Regions from separate parts of the Paenibacillus sp. FSL E2-0190 genome, predicted to be linked through region 1. Evidence: predicted binding sites of a transcription regulator. Region 1 holds the regulator's gene; each other region holds the start of a gene.
The links. Region 1 encodes Rex, which represses fermentation and respiration genes when NADH is low (regulators of the CRP and FNR family bind a similar motif). Its sites were predicted from a motif close to TTGTGAAATATTTCACAA; they were not measured.
Positions count from the first base shown of each region.

Region 1 (8,136 bases):
CACCATCTTCTTAAGGATCGTGGAAGGACGATATTTCAGCTCACCATATTCACGGAACATATTTTCGAGTGCAGCAAGAACCGAATCCAGACCAAATCTGTCAGCCATTTCAAGCGGTCCATATTGGAATTGATAACCAATACGCATAGCATCGTCAATATCCTGTGCGGAGGCAACGCCCTCTTGCAGTACATGCATAGCTTCGTTGATAAACAAGCAAATGAGGCGTGATGTTACAAATCCTGGGGATTCATAAATCATTACACCTTTTTTCTCAACAATTTCATCAACAAAGGATTTTGTATCTTCAAAAGTAGCATCTGAAGTTTTCAGACCGCGTACAATTTCAACAAGATCCACTTTAGCTACAGGGTATATGAAATGCATTCCGATCACGCGTTCCGGATACATTGTAGAACTTGCAAGTTCAGTCAAGCTAAGTGTTGACGTATTGCTGGCAAGAATAATGTGGTTTGGACATACTTGATCCAGTTGATTCAATATTTTTTTCTTTTCTTCTAAATCCTCAACGATTGTTTCGATAACCATGTCACAAGAGCTCAGCTCTGCGAAATGTGTCACTTTTTGAATGCGGCTAAGAATCAGCTTCTTCTCAGCTTGAGTGATCGCCCATTTCTCCAGTTGCTTATCTAGACTTGTCTCGATCATTTCGTAGGAGTAGTCCAGTTTCTCAGGGGTTTTCTCCACCAGCAATACATCCAGGCCCTTGGCTGCCAGCATTTCGGCAATCCCTTGTCCCATTGTGCCACCGCCGATGACACCAATTTTCTTGAAATTCATAAAAAAGTCTCCATCCTTTCAGGTATCTATACTTTTGTATTGTACCTTGTCTGTCGCAAAAATTTATAAAGCCCGACATATAATGATATCTTAGCATGCCTGAAAAGTAAAAAAAAATAACCAGCATAAATATTTATGCTGGTAAACGCACGCTGTCACGAAATTGACATCGAAATTGCTCTCCAGAGAGCACTTCTTCCTTCATTAAAATGTCAAGGGAGTAATCAAATACATTTCGTTGCTTTTCAAGGTGGTCGTGAGTACGTACCATCAACTCGTCCAATATTTTACTGTTTTCCTTCATAAGCTCTTCAGTGGTAACCATTTCCAGCTTGGCAATACCCAACGAAGTCAATCCGGATTTCATCATGGTTTCGACAATATTCAGGGCCTGATCAAAATCGCCACGTGAACCTGTGCTTCGTCCGCCATAATACATTTCTTCTGCAGCCGCTCCACCAAGTGCGATCATAATCTGATCTTCGAGATAATCTTTGGTGTACAGATACTGCTCTTGCTGAGGATTGTGACGTACATAACCAAGGGCTTGCCCCCGCGGAGTCAGCGTAACCTGACTGACACTTCCCGGACGAAGCAGTTCTGCCATAATGGCATGTCCCAATTCGTGGATCGCCACCCGTTTTTTCTCTTCGTGGTTAGTTTCTCTGTCCGTTTTTTCCCCCATCATAACCTTGTCAATCGCCATCGACAGATGCCGCTGCTCAACCTCTGTCAATTCCTCACGCATCATATAAATTGCTGCCTCATTCATAACACTTTCGAGCTGAGCACCGGAAAAACCATAGGCTTCTTCGGAAATTTTGTCGAGGTTCACATTGGCATGAAGCGGCTTATTTTTGGCATGCAATTCGAGAATCGATCTGCGGCCTTTTTTATCAGGCATGTCCACTTGAATATGACGGTCAAACCGGCCAGGACGCAGCAATGCTGAATCAAGCATTTCTTTACGGTTAGTGGCTGCTACCAGTAGAATGCGTGGTGTTTCGTTGTTATAGATCCCGTCCATCTCAGTCAACAGCTGATTCAAGGTCTGATCATATTCTCGCTGCTGTCCGCCCTCACGCTTACCGCCAATTACGTCAATTTCATCTATGAAAATAATAGCGCTTTGCTTGTTTTCCTTAAGGGCGCGGGTACGGGCATCCTTAAACAAATCGCGGATACGGCCGGCACCGACACCTACGTACATTTCTACAAACTCACTGCCTGATGCTGCCACAAATACAGAGTTTGTATAATGTGCTGCTGCTCTAGCCATAAGGGTCTTACCTGTTCCTGGAGGGCCTGTAAGCAGAATCCCTTTCAAAGGCCGAATCCCGAATTTGCTGATTTCCTCATGCCGGATCAAAAAATCCAACGCTTCACGAAGCTCCTGTTTTGCATTGTCTTGCCCGCCAATTTCTTCAAAAGTAAGCTTTGAAGGTCCATCCTTCTTGCGTTTCTTCCCGGCACCTGCATTTACCGCAAGTCCGCCTCTTAAATGAGCAATGATAAGTAAGGCCGTGAGCATCCCAGCAGCAATTACAATCGGGAATATATTAATGCCTAGAAAAGCCATAAAAATAAACAAGACAGGAATAAATCCGATTAGAATTTCTTTAAGGTATTTAGGCATTATTCCATACCCCCAATGTCGCAGGTTTACGCGGCAAAATAATAAATTTGCTTTCTTTTCCATTACTCAAGCTTACATAGACATTATTGTCATCAATTTCTGTTGAGGCTATCACATTTTTATATTGCGGATATTGCGCTTTGAGTCCATCAAGTTCTGTGGGTATAAGTGTATATTTACGGCTCTCCATGGCTTCGGCTACAGAGAACATCGCTTTATCCCAGTATTCATCCAGCAGTTCACTGGAGTTCTGTTCTACATCAAGTTTTAGTGTACGTCCATCAATCATCGATTTTCCTTCTTGGGAGACGTACTGAACCAGTTCACGTAATTTCGTGCCTGGCTGGAGATCAAGTTTCAAAGTGACCTCATTGCGGTTAATACTGATATGAGAATTATTGACGCCCTCATATTGAGATACAATCTTCTGAAGTGGTTCCTGCATTGCAAACTGACGATACAAAAAGAAGCCACCAAACAATAGAGTAGCCGACAGTAGAGACGTTATCAGCACAGGTACAAGACGTAATTTCAAGAAACGTCCTCCTCTCAAAGATGACAAAATATAAAGCTCATTATAATAATTTATAGCTACTTGAGAGCTCATCAGAGAGACTGAAGTCTCTTATTGCTGTTCTAATTACAAGTAGTAGTATATCACAGGTGTATATACTAATTTCAAAATAAATGTGAATATATTTAAAATTTAATTTTTTAAATATTTCCATCAATACCAAATAAATTCCTCACTTTCGACAAAATCGGCCTTGATTTTTAATCAATCGGCCTATTTTCGTATGTGAATATAAGAGAATATTCGGTGATAACCACCCATTCAGTATATCACTTAGTATATCACTTTTGTACATCAAATAAATGTAAACAAGCGAACTTATAATAAGTTCGCTTGTTTACTATGCCACCCTTAATTTCCTTATGTTCAGCTTAACTTTTAGGTAAACTGTAACCTTCGCCCATTCGGGACCCATCCGAAAAGCGATAAAATTGATAATAATACCGACCGCTCTGTTTATAAAAAAGCTGCCAAGCATACTCTCCGTTATATACTCCCGGCAGCAAGCGTTCAATCGTTATGTCCGGAAGATCAGCTTTGATAATGCCGCGTATTTGGGCTTCCGAGGTTCCTTTACTTAGTTCCTCAGCAAACACTGCGTCGTCGCCTTCAGCAAATTTTCCATCTACCGTAAAGCGGACCCAGACCATAAGAGCAGTCCCGGCTTCATTTTTTCCTGTTAAAACCCAGTACACTGCATTTTCATCCCAAACCGATTTTTGTGCTTTAGTTACCTCTGTTAGACCCGCTCTGGTTTTGGCAACATCCTTAGCGATATCACGCTCGTTCCATTGATCTTTCATAATATAGGCATAGAACTGGATAAGTCCAAACCCCAGGAGCAGAATCAGAACTGACCCCAGGAGGATCCATTTTTTCCTTTTCTTCAAGGTACAGCTCCCTTTCTAGTAATATATCTTTTTTGATTATATAACACACCCGCGCGTTTATCCAAAATTTCATAATTTTCTAGCTTTCCCAGCCTTAAAAATACACAAAAGGCCGCAACTTTTGCTAAAAGCAAAAAGTCGCAGCCTATTATTTATTCGTTATTCTCCAGACTTAACGCTTCAATAAACCTTCGAAGGCTTCTTGCGCTTTACGCCGGATAGCTTCCTCATCCAGGGTTAAGCATTGTCCATGCTTGATGACCTGTTTACCATTCACCCACACATGCTCAACATCCTTAGCGCTAGCAGAGTAAACTGCATGAGACAACAGATCTGTGTGTGGCAGCAAATGCGGCTGATCGATATCAATAGCAATGAAATCTGCTTTCATCCCTACAGCAAGTCTGCCTACATTATTTAAAAAGATGGACTGCACGCCATATTCTGTAGCCATACGCAGAGCCTCTGGAGCTGGAACAGCCGTTGGATCACCGCTGACACCCTTATGAATGAGAGCTGCAAGCCGCATCTCTTCAAACATATCCAAGTTATTGTTGCTTGCCGCGCCATCCGTGCCAAGAGACACCTTCACACCAGCTTTTAGAAGATCAGTAACCCGAGCCACTCCGCTAGCCAGCTTCAAATTACTGCCCGGATTATGAGATACACCCACATTATGGCGAGCCAAGATCTCAATCTCTTCATCATTTAAATGAACACCATGTGCAACTATCGAGGGACGTGTGAACATGCCAAGCTTCTCTAAGTGAGCTACAGGACGCAACCCGTAATCCGCCACATTTTGTTCCACTTCACGTTTCGTTTCGGACATATGCGTATGCATCGGTAAATCCAGATCATGCGCTGCCTGCACGAACTTAACCAGGAAGTCCGGAGGGCAAGTATAAGGGGCGTGCGGCGAGATCATAGTAGTAATTCTACCTTCAGCCTTTCCATGCCAGTTACGGGCAAAAGAAATCGCTTCCGCAAGCTTGTGATTCTGTACATCCTCTGGACATAACCCGATCACACCACGCATCAATACGGAACGGATACCTGATAACTCAGCTACCTCGGCTACTCGGTCCATATGATCATACATATCGAGGAAGGTCGTAGTTCCACCCTTCAGCATTTCCAATACAGATAAGGAGGTTCCCCAGTATACATCATCACCGGTGAACTTTTCCTCCATTGGCCACATCTTCTCCTGAAGCCACACTTGTAGCGCTAAATCATCTCCATATCCACGCAGCAAAGACATCGCCGCATGACCATGTGTGTTTACAAGTCCAGGCATGAACAGCAGACGGCTGCCATCAACCACTTGCACTCCAGCTTCCATCTGAGGCTCTTCTTTTCCTATGTAAGTGATTAAATCATCTTCAATAGTCATATATCCACTCAGAACCGGCTCATCCGTTCCCGGAGTCAGAAAATACCCGCCCTTAATTATCGTTTTATTGTTGTTCATGTTCGCTTTCTTCCTTTCCATCCCGCAAGTAATAAGCAAGACTTTGCAGATCAGTTGTAAAATCAGCTGCATGCACCCGGATATTCGGTGGTGTCTTCAGAATCACAGGGGCAAAGTTCAAAATCGCTTCAATCCCAGAAGAAATGAGAATATCTGCTACATTTTGAGCTTCTGAATCAGGTACGGTAATAATGGCAATGCGAATACCTTGCTCACGAATCGTGCTGCCTAGTTCATCCATCGGTTGCACAGTAAGGGAGTTGATCTTACGTCCAACCTTAGGAGCGTACGAATCAAATATAGCCGTGATTTTCATAGTATCTTTAAGATATGCATTGTAATTAGACAAGGCATGTCCGAGATTACCTGCTCCAACTAAAGCTACATTAAGCTGTTGATCCAGCTTCAGGATATGACGGATTTTCTCAATAAGATACGTTACATCATAGCCGATACCTTTTCTGCCGAAGTCACCAAAATATGCTAAATCCTTACGAATCTGTGCGGGATTAAGATCAAGCTTTTGTCCAAGTTCCTGAGAGGAAACTGTTAATATTTCGCGATTCTGGAGATCATTCAAAAAACGCAAGTACACAGGTAATCTGCGAACAACGGCTTCTGATATTTTATCCGATTTCATATTTTTCCTCCTAAAAATAGTAATGTTCTTGTGAAAATCCATATTCAAACGTCTACCTCTCCTTATTAAGGACGGTACTGTAACACACCGCCCTTAAGGATAAGGAGGAGCTAAACTGAAGACGAGCGTTTTAAGAAGCGCCGCCATCCTCTAGCCATTCCGCTATGCGTGGGACCATTTGATCAGTAAGCATATGCTCCATTTTGGGACCAGGCAATGAATAAAGGAAATACTTCCCGTAATGAGATTCAATAACCCTTGTATCATAAACAATAACTATTCCGCGATCCTGCGCCGTGCGAACCAGTCTTCCGAATCCCTGCTTAAAACGAATAACCGCTTGAGGAACAGATAATTTCATGAACGGATTCTTCTTCTGGGCCTGTAATAACTCCGACTTTGCTTCCGCCAACGGGTGATTCGGCGGTTGAAATGGAAGTCTCACGATGGCCAGGCAAGTCAGTGCTTCACCTGGAATATCTACACCTTCCCAGAAGCTGCTCGTCCCCAGCAATACGGATGCTGCACTGTCCTGAAAGCGGCGGATCAGCTTGCTCCGGCTGCCACCTTCTACGCCTTGACCAAGCACCGTAATCTCTTGTGAGGCTAAAGCCTCTTTAAGCGGATCATATACCTGACGCAGCATTTTATAAGAAGTAAACAGAACCAGCATCCGCCCACGTGTTGTTTTAGCAGCTTCCGATAATGACTGTACGAGTGTATCGACAAATCGAGCATCGCCCACACTGCCCTTCACACTAGGAAAATCACGCGGTATAACTAACAGTGCCTGCTCGCGATACTTAAAGGGAGAAGGAAGAAGTGAGGTCATTAGACGTCCTTCTTCCGCAGCTTCGTTAAGTCCGAGATTATCAATCATAAATTGAAAAGACTTATCTACAGACAGCGTCGCCGAGGTAAGCACGATGCTTTTTTTCTTATCGAAGAACAACTCTTTAAGCTGGCTGCTAACATCCACAGGGACGGCATACATCTGCAGTGATTTGCTGCGGTAATTTCCATTTGCCTCCAGCCAATATACTACATTATCGTCATTCAGCCCCATAAAGAATCTTACTTGCTCACGGATGGAAGCCAAATCCTTAAATAAACCGCTAATATCAGTAACAAGACTGTCTGCTGAGGATTGGCTTTCCTGGTCGCGCATCTCGTTAAGCATTTTATCACCCTTACGGATGATGTCGCTTAACGTCAGATTCATAGTGTTCTCTAGTGCAACCAATTCATCCCAATCCTTCGGCTTACGGGCGGGAATCAACCGCATAACCAGTTGTCCCGCTTCCCCTGCCCCTGCATCACTGCGTTCCGGCAAAAGGCTGAACAGCTTGTCGCTGAGTGCATCCCAGGTTTCTTTGACGGTAAGCAGATCCGGGTAGATCCGATCGATGACTCCGCTCCATTCTGAAGCCTCTTCACTGCCTGACGACTGTAATATTTGACGAAGAGCAGGAAGCTGTCCGTTTCGGCTATCTTTATACAGCCGCGATAATGTGTGTGCCACAGTGAAATGCTTCATATGCATGCCAAGATGTTTACCAGCCACATCTTCTAAATGATGTGCTTCATCAATGACAAGATGCTCGTAAGCCGGAAGCAGCTGGTGCCCAGCCTTAACATCTGCGAATAGCTTGGAGTGGTTCGTAATAACCACGTCAGCAATCCCAGCTTCATGCTTGGCCCTATGATAATAACATTTGCGGAACCAAGGACAAGAACGGCCCAGACAGGAATCGGTATCGCTTGCCACCGTCTCCCAGAAATCACCGCCCCGGCCGCTTAAATTCAGCTCTTCATCATCCCCTGATTCACTTTGAGTGAGCCATACAATCATCTGAGCGGCAGTAAGCGCATCTTCCCTTGGGCTTATAAAGTCCTTTTTATTAATTTTATGCTCAAACTTACGCAGACACAAATAATGCCCTCTTCCCTTAAAAATAGCAGCTTTAAACGGAAAAGGAACTACCTGCGTTAACAAAGGGATATCCCGCTCGCGCAATTGGTCCTGCAGATTAATGGTATGAGTGCTGACCATGACTTTTTCATTGGTGCGAACGCTTTGATAAATGGCAGGCAACAAATAACCGAGCGATTTACCGGTTC
Region 1 covers NZ_CP150306.1:4,703,548-4,711,683, forward strand. Annotated here, with positions in the region: gene NST25_RS20735 (3-hydroxyacyl-CoA dehydrogenase NAD-binding domain-containing protein) at 1-801, opposite strand, end outside; gene NST25_RS20740 (AAA family ATPase) at 935-2,437, opposite strand; gene NST25_RS20745 (hypothetical protein) at 2,430-2,972, opposite strand; gene NST25_RS20750 (DUF5590 domain-containing protein) at 3,383-3,901, opposite strand; gene NST25_RS20755 (amidohydrolase) at 4,074-5,375, opposite strand; gene NST25_RS20760 (redox-sensing transcriptional repressor Rex) at 5,362-6,015, opposite strand; gene dinG (ATP-dependent DNA helicase DinG) at 6,146-8,136, opposite strand, start outside.

Region 2 (8,136 bases), 300 kb from region 1:
ACACGAGACGTTTCAATATGCGCAAATGGCCGTTAGGCTTGGAGCGAAGGATTATTTGATCAAACCTTTGAACAGTGAGCAATTTCTGGATTCGGTGCGAAATGTGCTGCTTAAGATGGGGAAACCATCACCAGAATTGGATATTTTCATGTCAGGAATTAACGAAAGCTTTCGGCTGGAAGAGCCGCTTCCGGAATACAGCAAGTTATTGAATGAGCTGCTCATTGAGCCTGAAGGTGTACTGTGTGATGCAGAACGCTTGCAAAAGCTGGATAACCTGAAGCTGCAAGGGCCGTATTTTTCCGTCTTAAAAATTAAGGTGCCTCTGGCTGGAACGAATCAGGAGAAGCACTACACCCTGCGGGACAGACGGCTTCTTTGTTATGCCGCGCTGAATATCGCCAAAGAGCTGATGGATCAGGAGTGGAACTCGACAGCCTTTTACGCAGAGGATGAAGAGATTACGATCATTATTCAGTGGGATGAAAAAAGCTATGAAGATTCGTCTGCCAGCCAAATTAATAGGCTAGATATCCTTGGCCGTAGTCTTCATTTTAATATTCAAAAATATCTGCACTTAAATGCAGTTATCGGCATCAGCCAGATTCTCAAGGGTCTTTCTTTTATGGCTGTATTGAACCGTCAAGCCTCCAAAGCCATTCTCTGGAATAATGAACACAATGACCATTATGTGTTTTACTACGGGGATTTTAATTGGAACAGCTACACAACCGATCCTTCAGTAGAAGAGCTTCATACACGCAGCAATCTGATTGTAGAGAAAGCGAGAGAGTATATTGACGAGAACTATGCGCAAAAAGGATTAACCATCCATGAAGTGGCTAAGAAAAACCATGTCAGCCCCAATTATTTGAGCTATCTGTTTAAGAAAAATACAGGTTACAACCTGTGGGAATATGTAATTAAGCTGCGGATGGAAGAAAGTCGGGAGATGATTTTGAACACAGATCTTCGCAGATACGAAATCGCCGAGCGTGTAGGTTATGAATCACCGGAGCATTTTAGTAAAATTTTCAAAAAATATTATGGGATTAGCCCCAGTGAATTGAAGAAGTAAAAACACATACTACTTCGGTAGATTTAGACATGTTCAGTACAACCCTCATTTTCTACAATTTAAGGTAGGAAGCATTTTGCGAAAAATGCTGAAAGAAAAATGGAATGAGGGAGCCTGATGAATCAAACCGCAGTTGTATCCGAAAATCCGCCGGCGCTGAAGGGTACACCTTACAAGCAAAACCGCTGGAAGAAAAACTTTTGGGGATATATGTTCCTCGTACCTGCTGTGATTATTTTTGTAATGTTCTTGTGGGTGCCAATTTTTAAAGGCTTGTTGTACAGCTTCTACCATGTTGATTTTGTAAAAGGGAATAGCTTTGTTGGCTTTGAGAACTATGCTAGAGCCCTTAGTGATCCGGATGTTTTGACCGCGTTAAAAAATACAGGGTATTACATGCTTCTATGTCTTATTATCGGGTTCTGGGTTCCGATTGCTTTTGCTATTATGATCTCGGAGCTGAGAAGGTTTGGGGGCTTTGTGCGGGTAGCGGCTTACCTACCTTTTGTAATGCCTGGTGTGGTGCTATATGGACTCTGGAGATGGCTTTATGATCCTGTGGGCCCAATCAATGCAGTATTAAGCTCGCTTGGTGTGGACCAGGTTGCCTTCCTGACAGATACAAGGTGGTCGATGATTTCCCTTGTTTTTATGGAGACGTGGCAGCAGTTTGGATCAGGGATGTTAATATACTTGGCTGCTGTACTCAGCATTCCGCGGGATTGGTATGAAGCAGCTGAGATTGATGGGGCGGGTGTGTGGGCACGTATAAAGTACATCACATTGCCTTCGCTGCGTAATTTGATCATTTTGATGTTTATATTACAGATTATCGGGACTTCACAAGGGTATCAGTCACAAATGGCGCTGCTTGATGGTGGACCGAATAATACTACGCTTACCTATGCGCTGCTGATCGTAAAATATGCTTTTACGCGACTCGATTATGGAACAGCGACTGCGCTTGGCATGCTAATGTTCATAGTCCTAGGTGGTTTGGGCATTTTACAGTTCAAGCTTAACAAGGAGGACAACTAAGATGAAGAGCGCAGATAGAGGGATTCTCTCAGAACATGATTTGAAAAAAACAAGCAATAAGATCGTTTATGGCTTGATGTGCGTGGTTATTTTGATTATGGTGTTTAGCATGCTGTATCCGATCTGTATGACGTTATTTAACGGACTGAAATCGAATCAAGAGGTGAACTCATTCCCACCGCATTTTTTCCCGCAGGAATGGCACTTCAGCAACCTTAAAGAAGCGATGAACTACATTGATCTGCTGATGTTCCTTAAGAACACTATTTATATTTTTGTGGGGAATATGGTCGTGACACTAGTCGTATTGGGAATGTCTGCTTTCAGCATTTCTCGTATGAATGTTCCTTACAGAAAGGCAATTTATTTCTTTTTCCTGATGACATTGTTTATTCCGGCGACCAGCTACATGATTCCCAACTTTGTCAATCTAAAAGAGCTTGGATTACTGAATCAGTACGCTGCCTTTTGGCTGCCGGCTGGTGCGAATACATTCTATTTTCTACTCTTAAAGAACTTTTTTGATGGGATACATCCTGAAATTTTTGAAGCCGCGCGGATTGACGGCTCCTCTGAGCCGAGAAGCTTTTTCTCCATTGCAGTGCCATTGTCGGTTCCGATATTTGCTACGCTGGCGATCTTTATCTTTTCTACTGCATGGAATGACTGGTTCTGGCCATCTCTGGTTATGCACAGTGAAGAGAAATATACGCTCGCGACAGCAATCTATAAATACGTTATTAATGTAAAGGCACTTAATACGAATATTAAATTCGCTATCCTATTTATCGTATCGTTGCCGCCGATCCTTGTCTTCCTGATCTTCCAAAAGTTCATTATGCGTGGCGTCGCATTATCAGCAGTTAAGGGATAAGCGCGGATCGACGAATCTAGTCACGGATCGTAAACATGCACATGAAAGGAATATAAATGCACCTCGTTTGTAAACGATTTCTCTTTTATGATCGATATGTAAGATAACTATGAATTGAAAAGGGGAGTTTCAATGCGTAAGTACTCTAGCGTGCTACTAAGCCTCCTTGTGGCCGGATCATTGTTAACCGCATGCGGCGGTAACAACAATAACGGAAACACAACAGGAAACAAGGAAGGGGAAGCGACTACTGCGCCAACGAATGCTGCAACAGATAATGCTGGCAGTGCTACAGCAGCGCCAACTGATGATATCACACAAAGAAAAGTGACCATCAAAATTCACTATCCAACCCCTGACCTAACCGAAGTTAGAGCACAGGAAGATGACAAGATCAAACGTTTCCAAGAGGAGTATCCGAATGTTGAAATCGTCAAAGACGATTGGCAGTACAATGTAAGTGAAATCGGCATCAAAATGGCAGCGAATGAAGCTCCAACCTTCTTTAACACTTACGCTACAGAAGCAAAATTCCTAGTTGAAAAAGGCTGGGTAGCTGACATTACGGATCTGTGGAATAAATACGAATTTAAGGATCAAATTAACCCGGTTCTCCAAAATCAATTTATCATTGACGGAAAAGTATTCGGCGTAACTCAAAAGGGTTATGTAACAACCACAATGATCAACAAAAAAATGCTGGATGAAAAAGGCGTTGCTGTTCCATCTATGGATTGGACTTGGGATGATATGCTGAATACCGCGAAAGGTGTAGCTGATACCAAAAAAGGGATTTCCGGTATTGCTCCAATGGGTAAAGGGAATGAAGCAGGCTGGAACTGGACCAACTTCCTGTTCGAAGCTGGCGGTGAAATTCAGAAGATTGAAGGCGGTAAGGTTGTAGCTACTTTTAATTCTGAGGCTGGGATTAAAGCGCTGGATTTCTACAAGAAACTTAGATGGGAAGCAAACGCGATTCCTCAGGACTGGGCACTGGGCTGGGGTGATGCTGTAGGCGCATTCCAACAAAGTCGTACAGCAATGGTAATGGCTGGATCTGACGGTGTTATTGAGCAAGCGTTGAATCAAGGCGGTCTGAAACCAGAAGATGTACTTACGTATCCAATGCCTGCGATGGAAAAAGGCGGAAAACACACTGGGGTACTTGGTGGTGACTACCTTGTAATCAATCCAAATGCAACACCAGACGAGCAAGAAATGGCATTCCGTTATATTACATTTGATTACTTCTCCGATAAAGGTCTAGAAGCACTGGATGCGGTTCTGCAACAACGTACAACGGATGGCAAATACTTTATTCCGCCGCTCTTAGATTACTATTCTGCAGATTCTGACTTCGGTAAGAAAACAAAAGCTGTGTATGATAAATATACAAATGTATATCAATACAGCCCTGATATTTTAGGCTTGCTGGACGGTAAACCGGAAGCGCAATACAATACACAGGACTACTACGCAACCATGTCCAATGTAATTCAAGAGCTGTTCTCCAAAAAAGGAACAGATTCCAAGACACAGCTTGAAGCTGCTGCAAAAACAGTGCAGGAGAAATTCTTCGATACAATTAAAGTAGAATAGGCAAGGAAGGACAGAACCGGCTCCATTAGGAGTCGGTTTTTTTATGTTTATATTATTGATATTTTTATAAATCAACCCAACGGATGGTTTCCGACTATTTTTTAGAGGGTCATGGGAAAAATAGAGTGTCAACAAAATTAGATTTGCATTTTTAAAATATTTTTGCGAGCGGAAAGGTAGAAAATGGGTATTGGTTCTTGTCTTTTTAAACATAAACTTTAGATTTAAGGGATATTACAGCATAAATAATGGTAAAAAACCTATAAAATGATCGAATGAAAGCGCTTTGAAAACAAATCAAAAAAACTTTATACTTTGTGAAAGATTTCACTATACAAGGTGGAAATGATGTGATAAGATAAATGTGTAGAGAAAAACAACCTAAAAATTGACAGGAGGACGAGGGAGATGGCAGTTAAGAACGAAGTCGCCGCCCAAGTTAAACAAACTACCGCTGAAGAGTATATTCAGACTTTGGTGGATAAAGCGAAAAAAGCACATGAGGCATTCATGGCGCTGGATCAAGAGCAAGTTGACACAATCGTTCATGCAATGGCGTTGGCTGGACTCGACAAACATATGTACCTCGCTAAATTGGCTGTAGAAGAAACTGGCCGCGGGGTTTACGAAGACAAAATTACTAAAAACATCTTCTCGACAGAATATATCTGGCACGGAATTAAATACGATAAAACAGTAGGCGTTATTGAAGACAATGCTTATGAAAGCTTCCAAAAAATTGCTGAGCCCGTCGGAATTGTAATGGGTATCACACCGGTAACCAACCCTACATCCACCACGATGTTTAAAGCGTTGATTTCGATTAAGACACGGAACCCTATTATATTCGGTTTCCACCCATCTGCGCAAGAGTGTAGTGCAGCAGCTGCTAGAATTCTTCATGATGCGGCTGTAAAAGCTGGCGCACCTGAGAACTGTATCCAATGGATTGAAATGCCAACGATGGACAAAACAAACGCTTTGATGAACAACCCTGACGTTGCACTTATTCTCGCAACAGGCGGTTCTGCAATGGTAAAAGCAGCTTATAGCTGTGGTAAACCAGCTCTTGGCGTAGGTCCTGGTAACGTACCTGCATTCATCGAAAAGAGCGCGGATATCGATCAAGCCGTAACGGACATCATTCTTTCCAAAACATTTGATAATGGTATGATCTGTGCTTCCGAGCAAGCTGTTATTATCGAAGAACCAATCTTCGATCAAGTGAAAAAGAAAATGATCGCTAATGGCTGCTACTTTGTTAACAAAGAAGAAGCTGCCAAACTTACTAGCGGCGCTATGAACGTTGATAAATGTGCGGTTAATCCAGCAATCGTTGGACAATCCGCAGTGAAAATTGCTGAAATGTGCGGCATTCAAGTTCCTGCCGGCACTAAGATTCTGGTAGCAGAACTTGAAGGTGTAGGCACTAAATATCCATTGTCCGCTGAAAAATTGAGTCCTGTGCTTGCTTGCTACAAAGTTAAAAACGCAGATCAAGGTATTGAACGCGCAGCACAAGTTGTTGAATTTGGTGGTATGGGCCATAGTTCGGCTATCCACTCCAACAACGAAGAAGTAATCATGAAGTTCTCTAACCGTCTGCAAACAGGACGTATTCTCGTTAACTCGCCTTCCACTCATGGTGCGATCGGCGATATCTATAACACTAACATCCCTTCGTTGACGCTGGGCTGCGGATCTTATGGTCGTAACTCCGTGTCGCAAAACGTTACAGCAATCAATTTGATCAACGTGAAAAGGGTGAATCGTCGTACCGTGAATATGCAATGGTTTAAAGTACCTGACAAGATCTATTTCGAAAAAGGCGCTACTCAGTACCTGACCAAAATGCCTGATATCACACGTGTCGCAATTATCACTGACCCAATGATGGTTAAGCTTGGATATGTTGAGAGAGTTGAACATTACCTGCGTCAACGCCAAACTCCTGTAGCGATCGAAGTGTTCTCGGAAGTTGAACCAGATCCATCGACAACTACAGTTGAAAAAGGTACAGCAATGATGAACAGATTCCAACCGGACTGCATCATCGCACTTGGCGGTGGTTCCCCAATGGATGCTGCAAAAGGAATGTGGTTATTCTATGAACATCCAGACGCTGACTTTAACGGTCTGAAACAAAAATTCATGGATATCCGTAAACGGGTTTACAAATTCCCTAAACTTGGAAACAAAGCTAAGTTTGTAGCGATTCCAACTACTTCGGGTACGGGTTCGGAAGTAACATCTTTCGCAGTTATTACCGATAAAACAACTGAACAACACACTAAATATCCTTTGGCTGACTACGAGCTAACTCCAGACGTAGCTATCATTGATCCAGAGTTCGTATATAGCTTGCCAAAAACTGCTGTAGCTGATACAGGTATGGACGTATTGACACATGCCATCGAAGCTTATGTATCTGTTATGGCGAGTGACTACACGGATGGTCTGGCAATTAAAGCAATCCAATTGGTATTCCAATACCTTGAAAAATCGGCTCTTGAAGGCGACAGAGTTGCCCGTGAAAAAATGCATAACGCATCAACACTTGCTGGTATGGCCTTTGCTAATGCTTTCCTGGGTATTAACCACAGCTTGGCGCATAAATGGGGCGGTCAATATCACACTGCTCACGGTCGTACTAATGCGATCCTTATGCCACACGTTATTCGTTACAATGCTAAGAAACCTACGAAGTTCGCTTCGTTCCCTAAATATTCACACTTCGTAGCTGACGAGCGTTATGCAGAAATCGCCCGTATTCTGGGATTGCCAGCTCGCACAACTGAAGAAGGTGTAACTAGCCTGATCAATGCTATTCGCGACATGAACAAAAAACTGGGTATCGAAGAATCCTTCCAACAATTGGGCTTTGATCCTAAGGATTTTGAATCCCATGTAGATTACTTGGCTGACCGTGCATTTGAAGATCAATGTACAACTGCCAATCCTAAGCTGCCGCTGGTATCTGAACTCGCAGATGTATATCGTAATGCTTTCTACGGAAGATTTGATAATTAATATTTGGTTAAGTAGATAATAGGATGGTTGTGGATTAGATATGAGTGACAAATATCACCGGAAAGGTGATATTTGTCACAGTCTATTTATAGAAAATAAACTAAAATGTTTATATAAACAACGGTCCCATATATGGAACAATGATTGTGAATTTTCGAACAACCATATTTTTCTTGGGATCACGAGACACGGGATCAACCTTCAAGCCCGCGATCTCTACAAATATAATATAAATATAGATGGAGGGATTTAGCATGTCGGTGATTGAAAAAGATGTACAAGAAGTGAAATCCGGTTGGAGAAGTTTTGCAAAAGGTAAATGGTCCAGAAAAGTTGACGTTAACAACTTTATCGCAAGCAACATTAAGCCTTATGAAGGAAGCGAAGAATTCCTCGTAGGACCTACTAGTAACACAACTGAACTGTGGAAGATTATTTCCCAATTGAGCAAGGAAGAAAGAGAAAGAGGCGGCGTATGGGATGTTTCCCTAGATACTGTCTCCACAATCACTTCACA
Region 2 covers NZ_CP150306.1:5,006,042-5,014,177, reverse strand. Annotated here, with positions in the region: gene NST25_RS22195 (response regulator) at 1-1,078, shown strand, start outside; gene NST25_RS22190 (sugar ABC transporter permease) at 1,196-2,116, shown strand; gene NST25_RS22185 (carbohydrate ABC transporter permease) at 2,118-2,990, shown strand; gene NST25_RS22180 (extracellular solute-binding protein) at 3,123-4,589, shown strand; gene adhE (bifunctional acetaldehyde-CoA/alcohol dehydrogenase) at 4,998-7,619, shown strand; gene pflB (formate C-acetyltransferase) at 7,874-8,136, shown strand, end outside.
Region 2: adhE (bifunctional acetaldehyde-CoA/alcohol dehydrogenase) is a predicted target of Rex. The motif match lies at 4,905-4,922, and genes of this name have one in related genera.

Region 3 (8,136 bases), 2.4 Mb from region 1:
AAATCGTCCTTATTGAAAACATAAGCCTCATTGCAAAAATGGCATACGACTTCAGCCTGTTCATCTTCTGCAATTAATCTCTCCAGTTCATCCCGTCCTAAGCTAACCAATGTCTGCTCTACCCGCTCACGCGAACACTGACAAGCAAAGTTAATATCCAGTTCATCCATAACCACTGCATCCGGCAACAGGTAGCGCAGCATTTCTTCTGGCTCCAGCCCCTGATCGAGAAGCGCTGTTACAGAAGGCATCGCCCCTACAGCTTTTTCAATCTCTGTGATCTCCGCATCAGTCAGACCAGGAAGAAGCTGAACAATAAATCCTCCAGCCACAATTACTGACTCATCGGTATCTACCAGTACACCTAGGCCGACCGCAGCTGGAGTTTGCTCAGAAACCGCAAAATAATAGGTAAAATCATCGCCAAGCTCCCCGGAGATAATAGGAATACTACCTCTGTACGGCTCTTTCATACCTAAATCTTTTATAACATCAATGAACCCTTCAGTTCCCACCGCTCCAGCTACATCCAGCTTCCCCATGCTATTGCTCGGTAAATGAATATGAGGATTATGCACATAACCACGCACTTCTCCCAATGCATTGGATTCTGCAACGATTTGTCCGATCGGTCCATTCCCTTTAACCATAATACTCAGCTTCTCACTACCCTTGAGCATAGCGCCCATCATGGCTGCAGCGGTAACTGTACGTCCCATTGCGGCTGTAGCCGTTGGATACGTATCGTGTCTGCGTCTTAGTTCTTCAACCAATTCAGTTGTGCGGACAGCAAACGCTCTCACTTTACCATTAAGAGCCGTGCCGCGGATTAGTCGATCCTTCTTTTTTTCCATTGGGTGCATAGCCCTCCTATCTCTTCGCCTTTTAGGCTTCTTTATCTTTATTGGTTACGATCGTAAATAATTCTTAATCCTTCTAGCGTTAACATAGGATTTACTTCATCGATACAGTCCGTTTCACCCGCAATTAGCGAGGCAAGGCCTCCGGTCGAAATAACCTTCAGTTCGGGAGCGTTCATCTCGACTTTAATTCGTTTAACAATGCCCTCAACCTGACCCGCATAGCCAAAAATAATCCCGGCCTGCATCGCGTGCACCGTATTACGCCCGATGACCTTTTTAGGCTTCTCCAATTCAATTCGCGGCAGCTTAGATGCCCGCTGGTATAATGCCTCCGTTGAAATGCCTAGACCGGGGACAATCGCGCCACCAAGATAATTAGCACCTGCATCAATGCAATCAAAAGTCGTAGCCGTACCAAAATCAACAACGACAAGTGGACATTTGTATTGTTCAATCGCAGCAACTGCATTAACAATCCGGTCTGCGCCTATTTCACGCGGATTCTCATAACGTAAGTTAAGCCCCGTCTTAATCCCTGGTCCAACAATCAATGGGTCTTTCCCTATATATTTAATACACATATCCTCAATAGTCTTAACTAGTGGCGGAACAACCGAAGATATAATTACACCTTCAACGTCTTTGACAGATATACCTGACATGTGAAAAAGATTGTGTATCATTACTCCATATTCATCCACGGTCGATTGACGCGCAGTGCTTAGCCGAAAATGATGCAGCAATTCGCGTTTTCTATATACACCGAGAACAATATTGGTATTACCGATATCGACAGCAAGCATCATGACAAAGGCCCTTCCTTCTTGGCATTAAGGTCTAGACTGATATCCAGACTGGAGAAGGAGTACGTAAGGCGCCCGACAGAAATCACATCCACACCCGTTTCAGCAATCCCGCGTAAGGTTTCTAACGATACATTGCCAGAAGCCTCTGTCTTAACATGCGGAGCTTTCGATTTAATCCTAGCCACAGCTTGCTTCATCATATCGTTAGACATGTTATCGAGCATTATAATATCAGCACCTGCTGCCAGCGCCTCTTCGACTTGCTCTAAATTCTCGGTCTCCACTTCGATGCTCATCGTATGCGGGATGTTCTTCCGGGCACGACCTACAGCCTGCCGAATACCACCCGCGCCTTTGATATGATTATCCTTGATCATAACTGCATCATATAAGCCAAAACGGTGATTATAGCCTCCACCAATACGAACAGCATATTTCTCTAGCATCCGGTGACCTGGTGTAGTCTTACGTGTGTCCACTAGACGAGTCGGTAATCCCTCCAGCACCTGCACGAAAGAAGCTGTACGTGATGCCACACCCGAAAGACGCTGCATCAAGTTAAGCGCAAGCCGCTCACCTGTTAGAATCGCATGTGTGCTGCCCTCAACCTCAATAATTACTGTCCCTTTGGTTACAGCTTGACCTTCCTCGACAAGGGCTGTAAAACTAAGTGCCGGATCCACAATTTCAAAGACCAGCTCTGCAATTGGAATGCCACAAATTATACCGTCTTCCTTGGCATGAATAATCCCTTTGGACTCATGGCCCACTTGAATCGTCATCTGCGTGGTTACATCTCCGGAACCAACATCTTCCCGCAACCAAGCCTTGATGGATTGTACTAGCTCTTCATTGTAACCATTAAACATCATCGCTTAATTCCTCCACTATTCCCAGTTCGCGAATTTGAAGCAGGTGCTTACGCCACTGATCATCATCCCGCTGCGGATAATCCTCACGGTAATGCGCCCCACGGCTCTCTTCCCGTGCCAGAGCAGACTCTGTCACAAGCAAACAGCAGGTCAGCATATTAGCAAATTCATATTCCTCACGTTTGGACAATGCTGATCCAAAGATTGGCAGCTGTCGTTTTAATTCATCTAGTCCTTTAAGTAACATCTCTTCGTTACGACGTAGTCCGGCATATCGAACCATTACCTTCTGTAGCTTCAAACGACGTTCCACAATAGCTTGAGTTGGCGAATCTACACGTCCCTCGTTACTGTTAACCGATAAAACATCACGGTCCAGCGGGGAAAGCTCATGAATCCGATCAATAATACGCTGTCCGAATACAATGGCTTCAGATAATGAATTACTAGCTAAACGGTTAGCGCCATGCAGGCCTGTGGAGGAAACCTCTCCGCAAGCAAACAGACGTGGGATGGTGCTCTCTCCATTCAGATCGGTCTTAATCCCCCCCATCATATAATGCGCAGCGGGAGCCACTGGAATCCAATCACTTGTAATATCCAGTCCATAGCCCATACATGTCTCATATATTGTGGGAAACCGATGCTTCACCATCTCTGGAGATTCATGTGTAATATCCAAATAAACGAACGTTGATTTAGTATGTTCCATTTCACTTACAATAGCTCGTGCTACAATATCCCGCGGAGCTAGCTCAAGCAGGTCATGATAACGTTCCATGAACCGTTCTCCATTAATATTGCGCAAGACTGCTCCTTCCCCACGCACAGCTTCGGAGATTAAAAATCTAGGAGCTCCCGGGTAACTAAGTGCTGTAGGATGAAATTGAATAAATTCCATATCTCGTATATGAGCCCCAGCGCGATAGGCGATCGCTACACCATCTCCTGTAGCTACTTCTGGGTTGGTAGTGTATCGATATAATTGTCCTGCTCCACCAGAGCACAAAATGGTCGCATCCCCTTGCAGGAACAACCTTCCACCACCGGGCCGTTGCAATAATGCGCCTACACATTCTCCACCTTCAGTGATGAGATCGATAACATAATGATCATCCCAGACCTCAATATTCTCATGTTCGGCTACCTGTTCCGCCAATGCACGAACAATCTCATAACCTGTAGCATCCCCATTAGCATGCAAAATACGGCGGTGGCTGTGTGCACCTTCCTGAGTCAAAGCCAGTACCCCATCTTCCTTATCAAACAGAGTTCCTAAACGAATTAACTCATGAACGCCTTCCGGCCCTTCATTAACAAGTGCATCGACAGCTGTTGAGGAGCAAAGACCTGCTCCGGCCATTAAGGTATCCTGCCGGTGGTAAGCAGGGGAATCATCCTCAGCTATAACAGCTGCGATCCCCCCCTGTGCATAGCGAGTATTACTTTCCATTACTGATTTCTTTGTGATCATTATGACACGCCGATCTTCACTGGCTTTAATAGCTGTGAATAACCCGGCAATCCCTGAACCAATAACAATACAATCTGTCTTTACCGTAGGAATATCCCGAAGATCAAAATCAACCAAATATTGTGGAATCATGACCGCTTTTCACCTGTTTCAACGAAAGAGTAGCGCATGCTACCGGACTTGTAGCATGCGCTCTAGGGATGTTCTGGCTTTGTCGGCGACAGCAGGCGGTACATAGATTTGTGGCTTCATCGTCTCCAGGCATTTCACCAGTTTTTTTAGATTATTAACTTTCATATTAGGACAAACAAGAAATTTGGTAGCAAAATGGAATTCTTTATCTGGACTATCCTTACGAAGCTGATATCCGGTACCATCTTCCGTTCCAACGATAAATTGCTTACGATCCGATTTCCGGCAATACTCCAGAATTGATGTAGTGCTGCCTACATAGTCACCCATGGCGACTACTTCAGGACGACACTCTGGATGAACTACAAATTCCGCATCTGGATATTTTGCTCTCATTTCTACTACATCTTTGACGGTCAACATGTCGTGAGTGTTGCAATAGCCTTCCCAAATAATCAGCTTCTTGCCCGTCTGATCTTGTACATATTGACCAAGATTCTTATCTGGGACCCAAATAATCTCTTCGGCGTCAAGGGATTCGATTACTTTTACAGCATTAGCAGAGGTACAACAAATATCGGTTTCTGCTTTAATCTCGGCGGACGAGTTGATATAAGTGACTACTTTAGCATTTGGATGTTGAGCTTTTAGCTTACGCAAACCGTCTACATTGACCATATCTGCCATTGGACAGCCTGCACGTTCATCAGGAATAAGGACGGTTTTGTTCGGGGCTAGAATTTTTGCACTTTCCCCCATGAAATGAACACCGCAGAATACAATAACTTCTGCATCTGTCTCTGCAGCCTTCTGAGCGAGTAAAAAAGAGTCGCCCCGGAAATCGGCAACCTCCTGAATTTCATCACGTTGATAATAATGAGCTAAAATGATTGCGTTTCGTTCCTTTTTAAGCTGTTCAAGACGTATACGAAGTTCTCGATTCTGTTCCTGCTTGCGCTCAAGCGCCAGAGCTTCCACCGATTGTTCTCCCCCTTAAATCCTCGCGGCTTTTCGCCGACATGATGTTATCAAATGGCATGCGCCATCATGGTGAAAAAATGAACATGCTGATATAAATAGTAAGTAATATTAATCACTAATGTACACAACGTTCCAGCCTCTGTCAATGTAACTGGACAGGCTTTAAGGCATAGAATCCCTTAAAAATTAAAATAAAAAATCCGGAGAACAGTTACGTTCTCCGGATAAATTTACATCATATGAATGGTGGACCCAATTAGGTAAGGCTAGTGCCCCCACCTTTGTTGTCATCACCGGAACCGTCATTACCCTCAGAATCAGGGTTATTCGGGATATCCTTCGACAGGTCAGGAAGTGTGGACTGTTCATCCTCAGGCTTGCCTTGAATGCGAACTCGCACATCACCGATATTGTCGATGACAGGCTCGCCAACTTCATGGGCAACACCTTCGCCACCCTCTGGTTTACCATCCTCGGAAAGGAATCCTTGTTCAATCAGTTGTGTGATCTGATCAAGCTCAAGTGTTTCTTTCTCAAGTAATGTATTGGCAATCAAGTGCATTTCTTTGGAGTGTTTGATCAACAGATCTTTACAACGTTCGTAACTCGAAGTAATAAAGTTCTGCATTTCCTGATCAATCTCATAAGCAATGGAGTCACTGTAATTCTGTTCATGCCCAATATCACGACCCAAGAATACTTGACCTTGAGAAGATCCGAACTGCATAGGTCCAAGCTTATCGCTCATACCGTACTCCATAATCATGGCACGCACGATGCGCGTAGCCTGTTGGAAGTCACTGTATGCACCCGTACCGATCTCACCAATAAACAATTCTTCAGCAACACGTCCACCAAGTAATCCAGTAACCTTATCCAAAAGCTCCTGTTTGGTAACGATCATCCGATCTTCCTTCGGAAGCATAATAACATATCCGCCTGCACGTCCGCGTGGGATAATAGTAACTTTATGCACCATATCGGCGTGCTCAAGGAAGTAACCTGCAATAGTATGGCCTGCTTCATGATAAGCTACAATACGTTTCTCGCGGTCACTGATCACACGGCTGCGTTTCTCAGTACCTACGATAACACGGTCAATAGCTTCATCCACTTCAATCATGGAAATATCTTTACGGTTACGACGTGCAGCTAGCAAAGCTGCCTCATTCAGCAGATTCTCCAGATCAGCACCTGTGAATCCGGTTGTGCGTTTAGCAACAACATCCAGTCTTACATCTTTCGTAAGCGGTTTGTTACGAGCGTGAACCTTAAGTACAGCTTCACGGCCTTTCACATCAGGACGGTCAACCGTAATTTGACGGTCAAAACGTCCTGGACGAAGCAATGCCGGATCAAGTATATCAGCGCGGTTAGTCGCCGCTACAATAATAATGCCTTCGTTACCACCGAATCCATCCATCTCAACCAGCAATTGGTTAAGCGTCTGTTCACGCTCGTCATGTCCGCCACCAAGACCGGCGCCACGCTGACGACCCACAGCATCAATTTCATCAATGAAGATAATACATGGAGCATTCTTCTTAGCATTCTCGAACAAATCACGTACCCGAGAAGCACCGACACCCACGAACATTTCCACAAAGTCAGAACCGGAAATACTAAAGAAAGGAACGCCAGCTTCACCTGCTACCGCACGGGCAAGCAATGTTTTACCTGTTCCCGGAGGACCTACAAGCAATACGCCCTTAGGAATACGTGCGCCGACAGCTGCAAATTTGCGTGGATCTTTTAGGAACTCAACGACTTCGACAAGCTCTTGCTTCTCTTCGTCCGCCCCTGCTACATCCTCAAAGCTGATTTTCTTCTTCTCTTCATTATATAACCGAGCCTTGCTCTTGCCGAAATTCATGACTTTACCGCCGCCACCTTGCGCCTGGTTAAACAGGAAGAAGAACAAGATGAACATAATTACCAGTGGGATAATTGAAGAAAGGAATGTCAGCCAAATGCTGGTACCTTCCATTTTCTTCTGAGTTAATTCAATCCCATTAACATCACTGGCTTGAATCAGTTCATTGATAGCGGCATCTGTAGGAGGAATATATGTGGAGAAGCTTTTCGATTTAGTATCGGCAGGCAGCTCTCTATACTCACCTGTGACCAGAAAGGCATTACCCTCAAACTGAACCGTCAAATCCTTCACATTGTTGTTCTTGATCTCCTGCCGTAACTCGTCGTATCTAGGGAAATCGGCGGCTTCATTTCCATTGCTCACAAACTGGACAATACCCACCACGACTAAAAATAAAATCAAATAAAAACCAGAATTCCGGATGAACCGATTCATCCCCTACCTCCTCTCACAACACTCAAGTTATTGTACCATAGCCTCTTGGGACACCTCAAATAAAGGAAGTTGTGGGTATCCGATCCGTATGATCGAGGCAGTCCTTAGTTCAATTGGAATAAATCTCAGGTTTCAGTACTCCAACATATGGGAGGTTCCGATACCGCTCGGCATAATCCAATCCGTAGCCTACTACAAATTCGTCAGGTAACACGAAGCCTGTGTAGCTGGCTTCAAGATTAACAGTGCGGCCTGATGGTTTATCAAACAAGGTAACCACAGAGATAGTAGCAGCATTCCGGTTGCGGAGCAACTCAATTAAATAGCTGAGTGTAAGACCACTGTCAATAATATCTTCAACGATCAAGATATCGCGGCCTTCTACCGATACATCCAAATCCTTAATAATTTTGACTACTCCAGAGGACTTGGTGGATGCTCCATAGCTGGACACTGCCATGAAATCCATCTCAACAGGTACTGTAATGGCTTTAACCAAATCTGCCATAAATATAAACGCACCTTTTAGTACACAAATTACTAAAGGGGTACGACCTGCGTATTCTTCGCTCAGTGTTCGACCGAGCTCCTTAATTTTCTGCTGAAGTTCCTCTTCGGTGATCAATACTTCTTGAATATCGTTTTGCAACTTGCGAAACCTCCTAAGTTATACTATGAAAGACTTACTTCGACCATT
Region 3 covers NZ_CP150306.1:71,949-80,084, reverse strand. Annotated here, with positions in the region: gene hslO (Hsp33 family molecular chaperone HslO) at 1-854, opposite strand, end outside; gene NST25_RS00360 (type III pantothenate kinase) at 902-1,669, opposite strand; gene nadC (carboxylating nicotinate-nucleotide diphosphorylase) at 1,666-2,541, opposite strand; gene nadB (L-aspartate oxidase) at 2,531-4,147, opposite strand; gene nadA (quinolinate synthase NadA) at 4,187-5,125, opposite strand; gene ftsH (ATP-dependent zinc metalloprotease FtsH) at 5,385-7,439, opposite strand; gene hpt (hypoxanthine phosphoribosyltransferase) at 7,549-8,088, opposite strand; gene tilS (tRNA lysidine(34) synthetase TilS) at 8,135-8,136, opposite strand, start outside.
Region 3: nadA (quinolinate synthase NadA) is a predicted target of Rex. The motif match lies at 5,196-5,213, and genes of this name have one in related genera.

Region 4 (8,136 bases), 3.2 Mb from region 1:
TTCAAAAAACTACGATTGATACGGAATATGGACAACAAACCCTGGAATTAGATCCGTTTGATACTATTATCCGAACTATTGGCGATTAATCCCATTAAAAAAGCTCAAGCCAGCGGCTAACTTGCCGATGCTTGAGCTTTTTGCTGTGAGGCCTATAGTATCTGTTATCTACTTATTTTGCTTTTATGAATTCAGCAGATTTGATCCCAGCTTGACGACCAAAAATAATGATTTCTGCAACAGAGTTGCCGCCAATCCGGTTTTGTCCGTGTAAGCCGCCTGTAACTTCGCCTGCCGCAAACAGACCAGGGATAGCTTCACCATCTTTATTTAGAACCTCTGTGTTCGTATTGATCTTCACGCCACCCATGGTGTAGTGAATCCCAGGAGCAATTTTAATAGCGTAGAAAGGACCAGTGGACAGGTCATTGTCCATTCCTGTAGTTCTGCCAAATTCGGCATCCTTTTTATTCTTAACGGCGCTGTTCCAAGTATCAAGCGTTGTTGCCAGCTTATCCTCTGGAACACCGATTTCTTTGGCCAAAGCTTCGATGGAATCCGCCTGAATCACGAAGCCCATTTTGTCATATTGTTCAACAGCCTTCACACGGGATTTAACACCGGAATCAAAGACCAGCGTAGCTGCTTTTTCAGGTAGTGTATTGATGGAAGCTGTTACTTTATCACGGGTATCCAATTCATTGGTGAACCGTGTACCTTCACTGGAAACAAGGATAGCGCCTTCCCCACGAACAGCTTCGCCGATGAGGTAGGATTTTTCTTGCTGCACAGTCGGGTGAACTTGGATTTGATCCATATCGACGGTTGTGCCGCCGAGTTTCTCAATCATCTTGATGCCGTCTCCGGTACTGCCGATTTGGTTAGTAGTAACGTAGCCTTCCAAGTCAGGTCTTACTTCGGAGATCAAATCCATATTGGCACCGAATCCGCCAGTGGTTACAACGACAGCATCTGCCTTAATTGTTTTTTCCTCTGTTTGGTTAAAGAGGACCTTGACGCCATTTACTTTGCCATCTTTTTCAGTGATTTCTTTGACATCAGCATTCACGAAAAGTGGGATTTCTTTCTCTTGTACGTTTTTCACTAAACCTTTGACAAGGTATTGACCCACAGCAGAGCCATCTTCAGGACGGTGTGTACGTTTTTCGTTCATGCCGCCTGTAATGGTGATATTGTTCAAGCGGATTCCTATGGAATCCAGCCAATCGATCGCACTCGCGGAATTATCAACGAAGAAACGAAGCATTTCTTTGTCGTTAGTGTCATGGCCACCTTTTAATGACTCTTCATAAAATAAATCATTGCTGTCTTCAATGTTTTGTTCTTTTTGGAATTTCGTTTCAGAAGCGTTCATTCCCGAAGAGGATTTGGTTGTGTTCCCGCCGGCAACCGGCATTTTTTCCAAAATAACAGGGTTCATGCCTTTCTCTTTGGCCTCAAGCGCCGCGGACATTCCCGCACCACCCGCACCGACAATGATGATATCATATTTATCTTTTAATTGATCGAATGGTGTGTAGCTTGCTTCAGATGCCCCGGAGACGGCTTCAACTTCTTTTTTCTCGTTGTTATTACTCTTGCTCTCGTTCACCTTGTCGTTTCCATTACCGCAACCTGCGGTAACGAGCATGACAGAGAGGACGAGACTCAGAGCACCAGCTGCTTTCTTTTTCATTGTTAACCCTCCACTTTTATATTTCTCTATTAAGATGTACCAAAAGAACCCGACAAAAAAGAAAGGAAGTATCAGAGGGAGTTGGAAGTGGAGAAGCGCGCGCGTCGCTGTTGTTCTCCAAACTTCAAATCTTCTACGGTTACGTCCACAGTTTCCATCGTTATTCTCTTTAGTTCATCTTCTTATTAAGTATACCATCAATCATGACTATTAGTGAAAGTTTTCACAAATTATACAAGTCGTCTATTCTAACATAGGTTAACGAAATATTGAGCAGATTAGCTGAAAAATGGACCATAAACCTTGCAATTAGAAGATTTTGACGTAAGATTTTCTCACTGTAGAAGTGGTAACTGTCACGGATTAGTAAAGCGGTTTTTGTTCTTCTGGATTTTTAAATGGTAAAATGAGAGTATTGCCTACTAGTCAATCCGGAAAGACTAACATGAGACATAGAAACAAATTCTAATTAATAGGTGAGAATATGGAATTTAATAATGTAATAAAAGAAAAAGTAAAAGAAGATAACTATAAAGTGTTTGCTTTACTAAGCCGCTATTTGAATAATACCCCCGACTTTATTAACAAAGAAGAAATTGAAGAAATCGTAAACTGTGGTGTATCTTATGAATACGCTTTTGGTTTAATGCTGGCTGCTGCTTTTGGGATGGATACGGTTGATAATGTTGATGATAAGGAATTGTTCAACCAATATTTTAGCAATATGCTTCATAAGCTTGATGCAAATGAATATTATGACAATCCATATTATAAAAATATCAAGATACCAACTATAAAGATTAATAATAGTGAATTAAAATATGAAAAATATAAACCCTTTGAAGGTTTTGTTTGCAATGATATCATCCGGACAGAAGAGGGAAGACAAATTCCTCAGGTTGGTTTTTTTCAAACTGAATTCATGTTCCCGGCTGTCTTGGAGAATGAAAGAATCTGGATGACGATCACACCAAATGAAATAGAAACAATGAAAGAAGCTGTTGATAAAGCGTTTGGGAATGTTCTTACATTTGGGCTTGGACTTGGCTATTATGCTTATATGGTTTCTGAAAAAGTTAATGTTGAAAGCATAACGGTTGTTGAAAAAAATCAAGATGTCATTGATTTATTTAATAAATATGTACTGCCACAATTCAGTAATGCTCACAAGATCAGGCTTATCCAAGCAGATGCTTTCGAATATGCAGAACAACATATGTCTAAGGAAAAATATGATTTTGTATTTACGGATTTATGGCATGATGTTTCTGATGGAATGGATATGTATTTAAAAATGAAAAAGTTTGAAAAGGAAAGCCCGGATACTGTATTTATGTACTGGATAGAACAATCTATTTTATGTTATTTGTAAAAATACTTTTGCCCAGTAACTAAGCTCTGTAGAGTTTCTACAGGGCTTTTTATTATTTTATAGTTCATTTCATAATTTTAAAGCCTATGTTACTATTTCTATAACCGTAAAAGGAATATTTTAGAATAGTAGGTGTATTTTATGGAAATCGGCGCGATCACTTTTTTTGTGAAAGACATGGAAAAGATGGTTACCTTTTATCGTGACGTCATGAAAATAGCTATAGAATGGGAGGGTGGCGTATTTACCGGGGTTCAACTGAAGAGTGGTGTATTCTTTAATTTGTGTCAGCGGGATGCACTGAATATGTCACAGCTAACCTATCCCAGAGGGATAAATGGGACTATGGAAATTTCATTTGGCGTTCCCTCACCTGAGGACGTTGACAAGGAATTTGAGCGTCTGGTAAAGGCAGGAGCGACTCCTGTAAAAGAACCTATTTCGCAGCCCTATGGGTTGCGTGAATCTGTTGTAGCTGACCCAGAAGGAAATTTGCTTGAGATCGTAGCGGGCATTCCAGAAGAATCATAGAGTCTATACAATCATCCGAAAGGAAGACCCATTTTTGAAAACTCCTATATCTATCATAAATTGGCTAGAGCACAACGAAATCATGAACGACTTATTAAATCAGGAAGACAGCTTAACTGCGCATACAATGGATCAAGGATTTGAAGCTGAGGTCATGAGGATTAATTCTGATCAAGAGAGCTATGTACTGAAAACATGGAATAAGGAATCCAGACCGGATGTCCAGTTTCAATATCGTTTATTGGATGTTCTATCCGAACGAGGAGTAGCCGTCTCTAAACCAGTGGGCTGGGGAATCAATCCGGAGGGACATAAGGTGTTGTTAACAAGTTTTGACGGAACCCCTATTCATAAAATGAATACCAGGAAAATGAAGGAACTCGCAAGCCTATTAGCAAAAATACATAAGATTCGCGTTGAAGAGATTGGAAATATACAACTGCCAAAATACGATTTCATCGGCTATTTTTTCCCTGAAGCCAAAGAACAATCTGATATTTATAATGTGTTGACTGCTCTTGTTGAGCAAACTCCAATGAAGCAAGACTGTATCATTCATGGGGATTTTCATATCGGAAATATAGTGGAGGATAAAGAGCGATATACCATAATCGATTGGACGAACGGCCAGTTGGGAGACTCTAGATATGATTTTGCCTGGTCACTTATTCTGCTGAAAATATATATCTCTGAGCGTTATGCTGATGTGTTCCGAACTGCTTATCTATTGGAAAATGATATGGATCAGGAAGAACTTGAGATCTTTGAAGCTTGGGTATGTCTACGGTGGATTTTGCTGAATAGAAGAGGTAGCACACCGAAAGGGCCTAATACAACGAAGAGAGTGATAGGCTTAATCGCTAATAATCGGTTTTTAAAAAAGATGGATAGTAAATTGTTCTGATGTACGCAAGGATGGATGGATTTTCTGGGAGATTGGAAATGTAATGTAACACCGTACATTATTACGTTATTAAATTATTTGTGGTATATTAAAGGTAGAAAAGACGTAAAATGCAAAGAGAGCCGTGCTGTAACACGACTCCCAAGGCAATAGCCGCTTTTAAGGGCGGTAGGCTTCAGCAAATAGGACACGACAGATAGACCGCATGCCTTTGTGAGTGGGCGGTCTATTTGCGTTTATTGGACAGCAGCGCTACGATAAGCGAACCAAAGGTTAGCATAAGCATCATTGCTTCAAACACTGTCACAAGGCGTCCCTCCCTTCGGTGAGAGGTAGCCGACCGACCCTTTAAGCCTATTCTATTTGCTCCACCAGTATAGCATAATCGTTTGAAAGAGAATTAAGACTCTTGTCATAATACTCCCTAGGATTGGAGTAGTTTTCCATTTCCTCTCTTTGTCTCCGCAACTCTCTCCATTTTGAAACTTCCGTATCACATTTGCGATTTTTTGATTCCCAATTGTAGGACGTACCTCTCTTTCTAAATCTCTTCTTTGCGAATTCCCAAACATCCGATTTTCATTGGATTTTCAGTTTGGGTGTTTATAATGCTTTTTATGAATCGGGGCAGCGGATTGTAAAGGGCTTTCGATTGCGCAAAGGAGGTTTTCCATGATAAGAGGAATTCAAAAAACATTGTATCTCATACTTGCATTCTTTATCGGTCTTTTTATCGCATCCTCCTTTTTTATTAGGGCGAAATATAATTATTTCGTATATGGGGACACGCCAATTTTGGAGAGACAACAGCTGGGTCTTTTTATTCTAGTGATCGCAGTGGTGCTGGCATTAAGCGTTATTTTGTATAAAATGTGCCTGAAGCTTAATAAGTACAGTTGGAAAATAGTCATTCCAGCCACACTGCTGTTTTCTTTTGCAATCCAGATGGTGATTATCTTTCTGTTTCCACGCTTGCCGACGGATGATTCGCAGACAGTCCTTTCATTGGCACTCGACATGCTGTACAGGAATGATTATTCGTCGTTTGACACGAACGGCTATCTGCATATGTTTCCGTTTAATTTTTCGATCGTTTTATATTTAAAGACGTTGTTGTTGATCTTTCCGGATAATTATCTGGTAATCAAAATATTTAATATTCTGTTTACACTCTTAACCTCATTAATGATTTACATGCTGTATAAAGAGCTCAATTATAAGTCCAAGGATAAGGATTATGGCGTCCTCGTGTTTGCTGCAACCTATATCCCTTCATTGTTTATGAGTAATTTTATCTATAACGATGTGATCGCTACCGCCTTTCTGACAAGTGCTTTATATTTTGCCATAAGATTTATCAAAAGAAGGTCCATTAAGGATATTCTCTTCGCAGCTCTCTTACTGGCAATAGGCAACTATTTCCGCAGTATCGGTGTTATTTTTCTGATTACCGTGGTGGCGGGTCTTTTATTTAACATACGTTCTATCGGGGTGAAAAAGGTTTTTAGCGCTTTGGTTATCACGGCCATATTGTTTAATGTTCCCGGCTGGACGCAAAATGCTGTGCTGCAGGCGACGAATGTTGCAGATGAACCGATGAACGAAAATTCCGCACCTGTCTACATGTGGCTGAATATGGGGATCAATCTGGAGACGTTTGGGTTCTGGGACAACCGGGAGAGCTACGCTATCTATCAGCAGGATGCAAATTATAATAAGGCAGAAAGTACGGAGTTATTTAAAGAAGAAATCAGTAATAAACTCTCCGAGGCGGGCCTAAGTGACTTAGTGAAGATGTATTATAAAAAAATCGTTTGGACATGGACGGAAGGAACCTACCAGATGGAACGATATGGGCTCGGAAATGACGGATCATCCAGTAACGGGGGGAGAATGGGCTTTGTCATGGACCGTTATAGCTACACTAATGCTGCTACGGATTTGTTTAAGGCAGACTCCAATTATAGAAGTGGAATGTTGTGGCTGCTGTATGTTCTGAATTTTCTGATGTATGTATTTATACTCGTTCGCTTAATAGGTGGAATAAGAGCCAAAAGATTTGAAGAGACCTCTTTGATTCTTGTGGTGCTGGGCTTTATCGGATTCTATCTTTTATGGGAGATCAAGTCCCGGTATATTTACCCGGTGTATCCGCTGCTGATCGTATTATCCTACATGGGTTTTAAGGACGTATACGATTATATGTTAAAAAGATGTTTTCCACGTTAACTATGTTCGCTCGGAAAGAGGGGATTCAAAGATGCGGACCAAGCGGTATTTCGCTTTGCTCATAGCAGTGCTAAGTTGTTCCATGGTGCTCGTCTCCTGCGATGCTATTACCGCACAGAAGATAACGAGTACTGACTCCGGGTCAAGAGCGAACGGGGGACAGGGCTTCACCGGCGGGCGGGGGAAAGATGGGGGCGGATCTCCCAACATGAATGGTGGGACAAGGAGAAACGGCAACCCAGGTACAGATGGCGGTGGCGCACAAGGTGGGCGGCAGTGAACAAATTTCATGAACTTGCCCCAAGCCTACGAAGATTAAGTGTGATAGGATAAGGTTACATTTAAATTCCCCGCGGGGGTAAGAAAAGGGAGCACCATGAGAATCATTATATCGCCTGCCAAGAAGATGAAGATGGATACGGATTTCTTGGATTGCCGCCAGATGCCGCAATTCATAAGCGAGTCGCAGACTCTTCTGGCCTTATTACAAAAGTTGAATTATGAAGAAGCCAAATCGTTATGGAAATGCAATGATGCCATCGCCACGCTGAATGTGGAGCGGATTCGGGATATGGATGTAACACGGAATCTTACACCGGCTATTTTTTCTTATGAGGGTATCCAGTACCAGTACATGGCACCCGGGGTACTTCAAATGGAGGAGCTGGAATATCTTCAGCAGCATTTACGGATATTGTCCGGATTCTATGGAATCGTCCGGCCATTTGACGGCGTTGTGCCGTACAGGCTGGAGATGCAGGCAAAGCTTAGCGGACCTGGTTTCAAGTCTATCTACGAGTTCTGGAACAGGAAGCTGGCAGATCAGCTATTTTCGGAGACTGACATCATTCTGAATCTGGCCTCTAAGGAGTACAGCAAGTGCATCTCCCCTTACATTGGCGGGAATGTTCGCATGGTTAGTTGTGTATTCGGGCAGGAGATCGGCGGTAAGGTAGTAGAGAGAGCGACCCTGGTCAAGATGGCCAGAGGTGAAATGGTACGCTTCATGGCTGAGCGGCAAATCAGCTGTGTGGAGGATATCAAAGGCTTCGACGGATTTGATTTCAGCTTTGCTGATGAGCTGTCGGATGAGAGTACGTATGTGTTTATTCAGAAAAAGAATGACTAGAGCAAGCAGTACATGATGGGTAATTCTGAAGGGGGTTGAATAACCAGCTTCAGGGTTACCTTTATTTTTTGATCAACGAAACCAGATGCTGAATTCTAGTTTTTTTAAAGGGGATAGATTAGGGTATAGAGAATAAAGTTCGGGTGGAATAAGAACAGGTTAACGAGGAGGACTTATGATTTTCAAAAGAGATCCATTGGATAAACAGAGCTTACTTAAAGAATTGGATTCGCTAGGTTATTCCGACAGAATCAAGAAAGTAGCAATCCTAGGCC
Region 4 covers NZ_CP150306.1:849,764-857,899, forward strand. Annotated here, with positions in the region: gene gnpA (1,3-beta-galactosyl-N-acetylhexosamine phosphorylase) at 1-89, shown strand, start outside; gene NST25_RS03675 (flavocytochrome c) at 173-1,696, opposite strand; gene NST25_RS03680 (hypothetical protein) at 2,181-3,068, shown strand; gene NST25_RS03685 (VOC family protein) at 3,210-3,599, shown strand; gene NST25_RS03690 (aminoglycoside phosphotransferase family protein) at 3,682-4,503, shown strand; gene NST25_RS03695 (glycosyltransferase family 39 protein) at 5,176-6,732, shown strand; gene NST25_RS03700 (hypothetical protein) at 6,764-7,012, shown strand; gene yaaA (peroxide stress protein YaaA) at 7,109-7,861, shown strand; gene NST25_RS03710 (HEAT repeat domain-containing protein) at 8,037-8,136, shown strand, end outside.
Region 4: NST25_RS03675 (flavocytochrome c) is a predicted target of Rex. The motif match lies at 1,908-1,925, and genes of this name have one in related genera.